Regions from separate parts of the uncultured Acetobacterium sp. genome, predicted to be linked through region 2. Evidence: riboswitches for the same ligand, from Rfam matches in the RefSeq annotation. Region 2 holds a riboswitch; the other holds the start of a gene.

The links. A riboswitch is a leader RNA that binds a small molecule or an ion and turns the genes downstream of it on or off. The one in region 2 is predicted to bind cobalamin.
Region 1: it holds a riboswitch for cobalamin, as region 2 does, so the genes downstream of both, thiC (phosphomethylpyrimidine synthase ThiC) here and QZ998_RS06885 (ABC transporter substrate-binding protein) in region 2, are expected to answer to the same signal.

Annotation. Positions count from the first base shown of each region.
Region 1 is NZ_CAKMJU010000015.1:27,587-33,358, reverse strand. Features, by position in the region: gene QZ998_RS02465 (ABC transporter ATP-binding protein) at 1-366, opposite strand, end outside; gene QZ998_RS02460 (SPFH domain-containing protein) at 488-1,429, opposite strand; gene QZ998_RS02455 (NfeD family protein) at 1,431-1,901, opposite strand; cobalamin riboswitch at 2,037-2,219, shown strand; gene thiC (phosphomethylpyrimidine synthase ThiC) at 2,425-3,726, shown strand; gene bzaB (B12 lower ligand biosynthesis ThiC-like protein BzaB) at 3,729-5,012, shown strand; gene cobT (nicotinate-nucleotide--dimethylbenzimidazole phosphoribosyltransferase) at 5,241-5,772, shown strand, end outside.
Region 2 is NZ_CAKMJU010000034.1:37,290-43,061, reverse strand. Features, by position in the region: gene QZ998_RS06900 (cobyrinate a,c-diamide synthase) at 1-378, opposite strand, end outside; gene QZ998_RS06895 (heme ABC transporter ATP-binding protein) at 465-1,742, opposite strand; gene QZ998_RS06890 (iron chelate uptake ABC transporter family permease subunit) at 1,744-2,775, opposite strand; gene QZ998_RS06885 (ABC transporter substrate-binding protein) at 2,878-3,834, opposite strand; cobalamin riboswitch at 3,939-4,136, opposite strand; gene QZ998_RS06880 (sugar phosphate isomerase/epimerase) at 4,136-4,930, opposite strand; gene QZ998_RS06875 (hypothetical protein) at 5,096-5,772, shown strand, end outside.

The DNA.
Region 1 (5,772 bases), on a different contig from region 2:
CATCAGCTGGCCAATCTTGGTGTCGCTATAAAAAGAAAAAGGCAGCTTCTGAAGATGTGAAAAAAGATCCCGCCGCATATCGGTTTCGATCCGAGCGCCCATGACATGACCGATATCGGCCATAAAATAATTGGCAACCCCATCGATGAGTCGCAGCACCAGATAAGCCAGTCCCAATTTTAAAATAGTCTCCACCGTCAGACTGGTCAAATCATTGATGGCGGTATTGGTAATAAACCGAACGATCAACGGCAAAACTAGGTCACAGACCGTGGTCAGAGTGGCGCAAAAGAGATCCAATAATAGAATCCATTTATATTTTTTATAGTATGGTATGAAACGTTTGATAAGATGCGTATTACTGATTCCCAAAATATTCCTTCTTTCTACTTTTTTCTTTCTTAATTTTTGCGATCAAAAACTTTGGGCAATTGGAAAACGACTCGCGTTTTCCAATTGCCCATTCATGCTCATTGATTAAATTGTTTTATTGACTGATTTTAGACTGATCCTTCATAATTTCACTAAGCGATGTCGCCAGACCGGCTAAGCCCTGAATCTCCGAAGGAATAATAATCTTGGTAGCCTTGCCATCAGCCACCTTTTCAAAGGTGGATAAACTCTTAAGGGCAATGACCGACTGAATCGGATCGGCATCATTTAACATCTTAACCCCATTGGCAACCGCTTCCTGAACCTTGACAATCGCTTCTGCTTCACCTTCTGCTCGTCTGATCTGAGCTTCTCGATCAGCTTCGGCACTAAGGATGGCAGCCGCTTTTAAACCTTCAGCTTGTAAAATCGCTGCTGATTTTTCCCCTTCAGCTACTAAAATAGCACTGGCTTTTTCGCCTTCGGCCTGGAGGATTTTTTCCCGACGTTCCCGCTCTGCCTTCATCTGCCGTTCCATCGCATTCTGAATCGCTTCTGGTGGCATGATATTTTTAAGTTCAACCCGGTTGATTTTAATCCCCCAGGGATCGGTGGCTTCATCGAGAATTACCCGCATTTTAGTATTGATGACATCACGGGATGTCAGTGTCGCATCCAGCTCCATATCACCAATGATGTTACGCAGGGTGGTGGCGGTGAGATTTTCGATGGCTTTCATGGGATTGTCTACCCCATACATATAGAATTTTGGATCGGTGACCTGTAAATAAATAACCGTATCAATCTGCATCGTAACATTGTCCTTGGTAATGACCGGTTGGGGCGGAAAATCTGCTACCCGTTCTTTTAAACTGACTCTCTTCGAAATTCGGTCAATAATTGGAATAGCGATATGAAAGCCGGTTTCCCAGGTGGTATGGTAGGCACCCAGCCGCTCTACCACATAGGCATTGGCCTGGGGAACAATTTTTGCGTTAACAACAATTACCACAACAAAAATAACGAATAATATCAGCAATAAAATAAATCCAAACATCTTAACTCCTCCTGTTTTCTATTTGATTTGAGTCTTGTTCGACCATCTTAACCATGGCTTTAACCCCTTCAATTGCCACAACTTCGACTTCAGCACCGACAGGAATAATCACTTCACCCTTGATATTTCGGGCTGTCCAGGATTTTCCGTCGACTTTAATAGCACCTGATCCCTTGAGATTGTTGATTTCTTCCTCAACAATTCCCCGTTTTTTCAGAATGCGATCAGCATTGGTTGTGATCGTTTTGGGATCCAAGTGTTTTTTTAAGAATGGTTTTGTTCCCAATAACAAACCAACCGAAACCACTAAAAAAAGCGTCATCTGCACCCAGAATGGGGCGCCCAAATACGCGGTAGCCATTGCCACCAGAGAACCGACACAAAACCAGATCGACACCAGCGCACCAGCGGTAACCAATTCAACCAGCAGAAAAACGACAAACAAGACCAACCAGACCAAAATAATATTCATCCGCTCACCTCCCTCATTCACTTGATTTTATTATAACATAGTTTATTGATTTTTTTATCGCGAGTTGTATAATCGACTTTTTTTATTTTTTTCTTGCCTATTTATTTTTATCTGTGTATAATCAAAGGCAAGTAAATAGAAAAGCGAACATATGGTGCCTTAGTAATAAGGAGAATAGGGAATCAGGTGAGAGTCCTGAACGAACCCATCACTGTAAGGGCGGAGCAAACCACAAGAACCACTGTTTTTTTAATGGGAAGGTGTGGCCAAGCGTTAAAACCCCGAGTCAGGAGACCTGCCTATGATTCGATCCTGAATGAACGAAGGTAAAGTTCATGGCTGTTATTGTAAAAAATAGCAGCTGTGGACTTTTTTATTTGCCAAAGTTTCAGTTTTTTGGTGGCCTCAACCCATCAGGTATCTCATTGACCACCCTACCGACCAATTATTAATTGTCGGTACTCAGTCAGTTTTTGAAAGACTGAAACGAACAAGCAATTATTTAAAAATTCAGGAGGAAACGATGACAATTCTGGAAAAAGCACGGGCTGGTGAAATCACCGCAGAAATGATTTATGTGGCACAAAAAGAAGGGATCGATCCCGAACTGATTCGCCAGGGGATGGCCGCTGGTGAAATCGTCATTCTAAAGAGTTCCCGGCCAAATATCAACCCGGTGGCGGTGGGCAAGGGTCTGTTTACCAAGGTCTCAGCCAGCGTCGGCATGTATGAAGCGGATGACACGATCGATGGCGAAATGGCTAAAATCGACCAGGCTGTCAAGGCCGAGGCAGATACGCTGATGGACTTAAGTGTCCGTGGCCCGATTGACGAAATGCGGGAAAAAGTTCTATCCTCGGTGGATCGACCGGTCGGTACCCTACCCCTTTATCAAACCCTGGCTATGGCCCAGGAAAAATATGGTACTGCTTTAGATATGACCGCGGATGACATGTTCGCGATGATCGAAAAGCATGCCTCCGAAGGCGTCAGCTTTTTAGCCCTGCACTGCGGCACCACCATGGACGTAATCAACCGTGCCAAAGAAGAAGGCCGGATTGATCCACTGGTTAGTTATGGGGGCTCCCATCTGATTGGCTGGATGGTTCACAACCATTGTGAGAATCCCTTCTTCACCCAATATAGCCGGGTCCTGGAAATCTGTAAAAAATACGATGTCGTGCTGAGCTTTGCCGACGGCATGCGCCCCGGCTGTATCGCCGATTCCCTTGATGGCGCCCAGGTTCACGAATTGGTGATCCTCGGTGGCCTGGTTAAAAAAGCTCGCGCGGCCGGGGTTCAAGTGATGGTCAAAGGACCAGGCCATGTGCCTCTGGATCAGATCCAGACCACTGTAAAGTTACAAAAACAATTATGCGGCGGAGCTCCCTACTTTGTCTTTGGCTGTCTGCCCACCGATTCCGGTGCTGGCATGGATCACGTCACTGGTGCGATCGGCGGAGCGATCGCCGCCTATTACGGCGCCGACTTCCTCTGCTACGTCACTCCGGCCGAACACATTGGCATGCCAACTGCCAATGATGTGTATCTGGGCGTGATGGCCAGCCGCATTGCCGCCCATGCTGGCGATGTCGGCAAAGGGCATCCGGCTGCCATTGCCTGGGATCTGGAAATGTCCCATGCCCGCCGGGAACTGAATTGGGGCCGGCAGATGGAACTGGCTATCGATACCGAAACCGCTACCAAGGTCTGGAAGGATCGCAGCACCGACTTCGAATCCGAGTGCAGCATGTGCGGCGACTTCTGTGCCATGAAAATTGTCGGCAAGTATTTACGAGACGAAAACCAGGAAGCGAGGAACTAGTCATGACTCAAATGTTAAAAGCCCGTCAGGGTAAAATTACCGAAGAAATGGAAATGGTGGCACTTGCCGAAGGCTTCACGCCCGAATTTATCAGAGCCGGGGTAGCCGCTGGCCGGATCGTCATTCCTAAAAACAAACTGCGAAACCGTTCTAAGATCTGCGGCATTGGCGGCGGACTGGATATCAAAGTCAATGGCCTGATGGGTACCTCCGGCGATCGCGACGACATGGAAATGGAAGTCAAAAAACTAAAAATCATCGAAGCCGCTGGTGCCCACGGTTTTATGGACTTAAGTATGGGTGCCGATATCGATACCATGCGAACCTTGAGTCTAACTAATTCCAATATCGCGGCTGGCTGTGTACCGGTTTATCAGGCCGCCAAAGAAGCCGCTGATAAACGGGGCCTGATGGTCAATATGACCTCTGATGACCTGTTTGAGGTGGTGGAAAAACAATGTCAGGCTGGTATGGACTTTATGGCGGTTCATTCGGCTCTGAATATGGATCTTCTTAAAATATTAAAAAAAACCGGACGTGTTGCCGATATTTGCAGCCGCGGTGGATCCTTATTAACCGGCTGGATGTTCCATAATGATAAAGAAAATCCCCTCTACGCCGAATTTGACCGGCTGCTTGCGATTCTCAAAGCGACCGATACCGTGCTTAGCATCGGCGACGCCATCCGACCCGGTGCCAATGCTGATTCCCTGGATCCAGCCCACTTGCGGGGCTTAATGGTGGCCGGTGAACTGACCAAACGGGCTCTGGCTGCCGGGGTACAGGTGATGGTGGAAGGTCCCGGCCATGTGCCACTAAACCATATCCCTACTGCGATGCTACTGCAAAAACGACTTTGTTACGATGTACCCTACTATATTTTAGGCTTCCTGGCCACCGATATAGCTCCCGGTTATGATAATATTACGGGTGCTATCGGCGGTGCTTTTGCTGGTATGCACGGTGCTGACTTCCTTTGTTACCTGACCCCGGCTGAACATCTGGGTCTGCCCAACGAAGAAGATGTCCGCATCGGTGTCGAAACCACCCGGATCGCTGCCAATGCCGCCAATGTCTTAAAGCGCGGCGGCGCAGCCTGGAACCGCGATCTGGCGATGTCCCGAGCCCGGGTTTCCCGCAATCAGGAAGAACAAGTAAAAAACGCCATCAATCAGGCCAATCTGATCGCTGCCTTTGCGGCCCAAAAGCCCGCCCATGGCTGTGCGGTCTGTGCCGACAGTAAATGTCCTGCGGATGTAGCGACAGAGTTTTTTGGACTGGCCTAAATAACATATCATCTGTTGCGGGCGGTTATACTCCCCTACGAAAAAAATAAGCGTCTATTATCCAAAAGCGTTGCGCATCATCCCAAGGGGCTTGTATTACAAGCCCGCAAAACTAGCCCCCAATAATATGCCATTTATTCCGGTTGCCTTACCCCCTCCGAACCACATAAATACAGTGATAGAATAGATTAACCAATTCATTTACTAGCAATAGAAAGGATAACTACCGTGATCGAAACCAAATATACCTTAAAACACGTCATCGACCATACCGAACCGGCTGACCCCAAATGGCGTCAGGCCGCTCGGGATCATATTGAACAATTGGCAATTCCGCCCTGGAGCCTCGGTCAGCTGCTGGTTGTCGCCGAACAGCTGGCCGGCATTCAGCGCACCATCCGTCCCAATGTCGATAAAAAAATGGTCATCACCATGGCCGGAGATCACGGCGTGGTGGCCGAAGGCGTTTCTGCCTTCCCTCAGGAGGTGACCCCGCAGATGGTGGAAAACTTTGTCAAAGGCGGAGCTGGTATCAATATTCTAGCCAAGGCTGTTGGAGCGGAAGTGATTGTTGTTGATATGGGCGTTGCTGTGGATATGCCCGAATTGGTTTCACAAGGTGCCATCATCGACTGCAAGATCGCCCATGGTACCAAAAACTTTTATCAGGAACCAGCAATGACCCGGGAACAGGCCATTGCCGCTATAGAAGCCGGGATTAATGTGGCTTCTAAGGTGATCAAAGAACAAGGAATCAACC
Region 2 (5,772 bases):
TTTGGCCATTCCTCGACCATCGATGATCAAAATCACCGGAGCACCGATGCTTTTGGCCAGATAGGCACTGCTACCGACGTCCGATTCCAGGCTATGGCCATCATAGAGACCCATAACCCCTTCGGCAATCCCCAGATCATTTTCATCCAGCCGTCTAAAAAAGAGACCCCGGACCGTTTCCTCATTTAACATCCAGGTATCCAGATTAATCGACGGTTGACCAGTGACAAAGCGATGAAACATCGGGTCAATGTAGTCTGGTCCGGTTTTAAAGGGTTTTACCCGCAGTCCCCGTTTTTTAAATGCCGCCATGATGCCCATGGTGACAGTGGTCTTTCCGACGTTGCTGCTGGCTCCGGCCAGCATAAAGTAATTCATAATTTCGTCTCCTTCTTAATGACTGCTATCACTATTCTAAATTTCGCAAAAAGACGGCCGCTGCCAGCAGATAGACCATTACGAAACTATTTTTCTTCAATCAAGGTTAATGCTTTAACCATTTTTATAAATTCCTGATGATCATTAATTTCGTTGATCGTCTTTTCCTTTTTAATCGCTTCAAGCCGCTTTTTCAGCTGGCCTTCGGTAAAGTCATTGTTTAGACAATTGCGGTGAAAATAAAGCTCACCCGTAAGCTTTTCCAAACCGATCAGGTTATTGATATTGCCGTGGCCAAAAGGCAGATCCGAAATTAGAATCAGGTCACTTTTTGCCATCACCGCCAGGTTTTCTTCCTGTTTTTCCCGACTGATGGCGGTAAAAGGACTTTCTTCAATCATCGGAATCGCCAGCACATCACAGATGGTCCAGTCATCACTGCCCTGGTTGACCACCCCGGCAGTGACCTGATGACCCATGGCCTCCAGTTCTTCTAGTACCTGGGACGCCTTGTTGCCGCCGCAGATGACATGAATCCGCAAACTGCGGTAGTCTTCTGATTCTTTAATCACCCGGAGTGGAATAATCTCCGGTTTTCCAAACAGTTTATTCTCCTGAATAAACATTTTCATCTCATAGACTTTTTTAAGATTTTTTTCAGTGATCACTTCTTTGGGGGTACCGTCGACAACCACCCTGCCATCCTTCATTAAAATAAGCCGGTTGCAGTATCGCGCCGCCAGATTAATATCATGAAGGACAGCCACCACCGTCATCGATTTTTTTACATTCAGATTGCGAATTAACTCCATCACTTCAATCTGGTGGTGGATATCCAGCGCCGATGTCGGTTCATCCAACAAAATGATATCGGGTTCCTGGGCAATCGCCCGGGCAATAATCACCCGCTGTTTTTCGCCGCCGCTGAGATTATTATAAAGCCGCTTTCTAAACGGGAGGGTCTTGGTCGCCCGCATCGCCTCGGCGACAATCGTATAATCATGCTGACTTTCCTTGGTGCGATAACTCAGATAGGGGTTGCGTCCCATCAAGACGATGTCCTCAACGGTGAAATCATAGTCGATATCAAAGGACTGCGGCACCACCGCAATCATTTGAGCCCGCTGCCGCTGGCTATAGCTGGTATTGTCCTTTTCTTCCAGAGTAATCACCCCGGATTTAACTGGTAACAGTCCCGACAAACATTTTAACAGGGTTGACTTCCCGGTGCCGTTGGGACCGATCAATCCGACAAACTCACCCTGACAGATGGTCGCGTTAAACCCTTGTAAGATATCTTTTTCACCATAACCGGATACCAGATCCTTAAAATCGAGCATGATTCTTGGCATTAACCGCTTCATCTTAGACACCCCCCTGCTTTCGTTTTCTCAAGAGATAGACAAAAAAGGGTCCGCCGAAGGCGGCGGTAATAATCCCGACGGGAATTTCCTGACCAGCCACCGTTCGGGCCAGCGTATCACACAGAATTAAAAACGCTCCACCAAAGAGTAGCGAAAAAGGAATCAAAACCCGATGTTTAGGACCAGTTACCAGGCGGACAATATGGGGTATTACCAATCCCACAAACCCGATGATCCCGGTAACCGAGACCACTGCTGCGGTCAGCAGCGATGAGGTAATTAAAATTTTCTTTTTTAAACGCTCGGTATCCACCCCCAACTGAGTCGCGGTTTCCTCGCCCAACAGCATGATATCCAATTCTCGAACTGAGGTCAGCATAACGATACATCCGATAATAACATAAGGTAGCACCGTTAAAACCTGACCCCAGCCCTTACCGTTTAAACTGCCCATGATCCAGAACATAATCCGGGTCATTTCTTCCTGATTAAAAATCATCAGCAAATACATGATCGCACTAATGGTTTGCCCGATGGCAATGCCGCTAAGTAGCAGTGTCGCCACCGGAACCTTGCGACCGACTCGGGAGATATTATAAACCACTAAAATCGATGCAAATGATCCGACAAAAGCTAAAATAGCGGTGCCGTTCATCCCAAATAAACTGCTGGAAAAATTCATCACAATGCCAATCGTCGCTCCCAGAGCCGCCCCCGATGATACCCCTAAAATATAAGGATCAGCCATGGGATTTTTAAAGATTCCCTGGTAGGCGGCGCCACAGATGGCCAGCACCCCACCGGTAATAAAGGCCAGAATAATCCGCGGCAATCGCACATTCCAAATAATGGCAATGGCTCCCGCGCTAATATTTTCCATCCCCAAATCGATCCGAAAAATCTGATTCAGCAGGATTTTATTAGCATCCCAAAAAGAAATCGACGCCACTCCCAACAAAGTACAGACATAAATAATGATGATACAAATAGCAATGGATATGATAATACTATATTTCTTGACTCTGTTTTTCATGATTTCTCCAATTGATCCTTTTTTCTGTTCGCCCCCTGGGTCTCTCCTAGAGAAAACTAGGGGGCGAACAGCATTCACCCCATTAGAAAGACTTACTTACTCTTATTTAGTGAAAATTTCCGGATAAATACTTTCGGCAATCAAGGCCATTCCTTCAATAATACGTGGCCCTGGCCGCTGGATCATATCACTTTCCAAAGTGAGAAATTCGAAATAGATTACTTGATCATTGATAATCGCATTGATTTTGTCAAAGCCTGGGGTCGCCTTGATTTCCTCTGGTGTGGTGTACAGTGAAATATAAACATCGGGGTTGTCAGCAATGATTTCTTCAGTGCTGAGCTGTGGCCATTGGTCGGTTTTATCGGCAGCAATATTCACTGCATTTAGATCGGTCAGCATGGAATCAAGGGTGGAACCGGGACCTGCCGAGTAAAACTTTCCGATATCAAAAAATACTACTTTCTGGGTTTTGGCTGTTTGTGCTTTCTCACTTAAGGCTTCTCGCTCAGCTGCCATTTTTTCGACGACCGCTTTGGCCTGATCATTGGCATTGGTCACTTCCCCAGTATCAACAATATTGCTTAGAATCCCGTCAATATTGGCAGCATTAAAGGTTATCACTTTAGCGCCAGTCGCCTCCAGCTGTTGTTTGATATCATCAGAAATAAAATCAGATGCAACCACCAGATCTGGTGACAACTCAATGATTTTTTCAAGGGTCGGTGAGTTAAAGCTGCCCACATCGGTGACTGCTAAGGCAGCTTCGGGATAGTTGCAATATTTTGTCCGTCCTACCACCTTATCACCCTGATCCAGGGCAAACAGAATTTCGGTTGTTGCCGGTGATAACGAGACAATCTTTTGTGGTTCTTTATCAATGGTCACGGCGTTGCCGGCATTATCTGTTACTGTTACCGGATAACTGGTCGAACCACTTTTCGTCTCAACTCCCTTAGCATCCGTTGTTGTGCCGCTTTGTTGACATCCAGTAAAGGATACCATCAAGGCTAAAATAATTAAACTAGCCGATAGCCTTCTGAGCTTCTTCTTTTTCATTTTCTTCCTTCTTTTTCTTTATTTTTTTGCATTTTTTGCAAAAATAAATCCAGCTTCCTGTGGAGGCTGGATACTAAACAAAAGGTTTAATCCTGTTCTTCCCACCGAAGAATATCAATGATTATGAGTGTCCTGACTCTTGCCTATCCTTGGTTCTCCCTTCCCATCCATAAGACAGTGGCACAAAAACCTTATTAGCAATTACAGTAGCGGGGGCTGCAGGGGTTTTGCACCCCTTTCCTCATCAATTTTCTATTATATTAGTGGCAGTGTATCACAGAATAGGCAACTTTTCAATTGATTATTTTTGCCGTGATTCTGGATCCTTGGTTGCCAGACTCTGCTTAACCGCCACAGCGAAATCGAGCGGATCTTTCTCCTGCCAGACTGCATTAGCCAGCACCTCATAAGAAATCGTTTTGATGGTTGGCACCGTCTGAATCTCAGCCATCACCGCATCCAGCGGGATGCTGCCTTCGCCGGGAATCCAGTGGCGATCTTGCAAAAAGTCATTATCTGAAAGATGTAGCGCCTTAATCCGATGCTTATATGCCTTTAAAATCCGGCCGCAATTCTGTTCTTCCAGAAAATCGTGGGAGCTGTCATAGCACATCCCAAACCGCGGGGCATCAATCTGATCTAATAGATAAACCAACAGATGCTGGCGCGAGACATTTTCGACCGCCAAATCGACGTTGTACTTCTCGGCGGCATCGGCCAGCTCGGAGAAAAAAGCCAAACCCTTATCCAAATCCGGCGTAAATGCATCGAGATCATTGGTATGCATCACCATCGCCGGAATCTCAAAAGCCTGGCAATCTTTTAAATAATCCTTGAACATCTTAAGCTTGGGCGAAATCTCCATGCGCGAGGCCGTCCAGATATCACTGTAACCGATAAATGGAGCATGCATATTGGTAATCGCCAAACCATTCTTTCTGACCAGCTCCGGGAATGCTTCTTTCTTTAGTGCCCAGGGCTCAAGCTCATCCTCCCAGGAAATCATCGCCTCATCAAAACCGGCATCGGCAATAATTTTTATCCGCTCTTCAAAAGGCATAAAGTAACCAAACCAGGAAAACATACTAAATTTCATCGGTGTCCTACCTTCTCTTAGATCATTTAAAATATTGGCCAGAAAACACCTTCATAATCGATCAAGCAATTTTGCTCTGCTAATCGGACTATTCGCTAGTCTTCTTTTAAAAATTGCGTTATAATTAAACAAAAGTCCTATAAATTTGAACACTGGAGACAATCTATGAAAAAAAACTACAAGGCTCTGCTTATGGCATCGAGCTTTATCGCCCTGTCGGTGATCCTTTACTTTATCCACTTTTTGATATTCAAAGACACTCACCATATCTTTATTTATCTGCTTGGTGATATCGCTTTTTTACCGGTGGATGTGTTACTGGTTTCAATTATTTTTCACAAGATCATTAGTGACAAAGATAAGGCTGAACGGCTCAAGAAGGTGAACATGGTCGTCAGTGTCTTCTTTTCTGAGGCCGGGGTCGAATTGATGGGCTTTTTCTGTAAAGAAGATGCCCATTTAAAAGACCTGCAAGCCGTTTTATTAATCGATCCCCAATGGGATAGCCGGGATTACAAAAATGCCATTAGACAAATTAAGAAAATTGACTCCTCTGTAAACTTTCAGGGTCCCTGTTTGTTAAATCTCAGTAGCTTTCTCACCGCTAAACGGGAACTCTTTCTGACCCTGTTAGAAAACCCGATCCTGATTGAACACGAAACCTTTTCCGATCTGATTATGTCGCTAGCTCATGCTGAGCAGGAATTGGCCAATCGCAAGGATCTTAACCAGCTCCCTGAAAAAGACCACGCCCACCTGATGGTCGATATTGAGCGGGTTCAGAAGCTGCTGCTCTTAGAATGGCTGATCTATATGAACCATCTGCGAAAGTCCTACCCTTT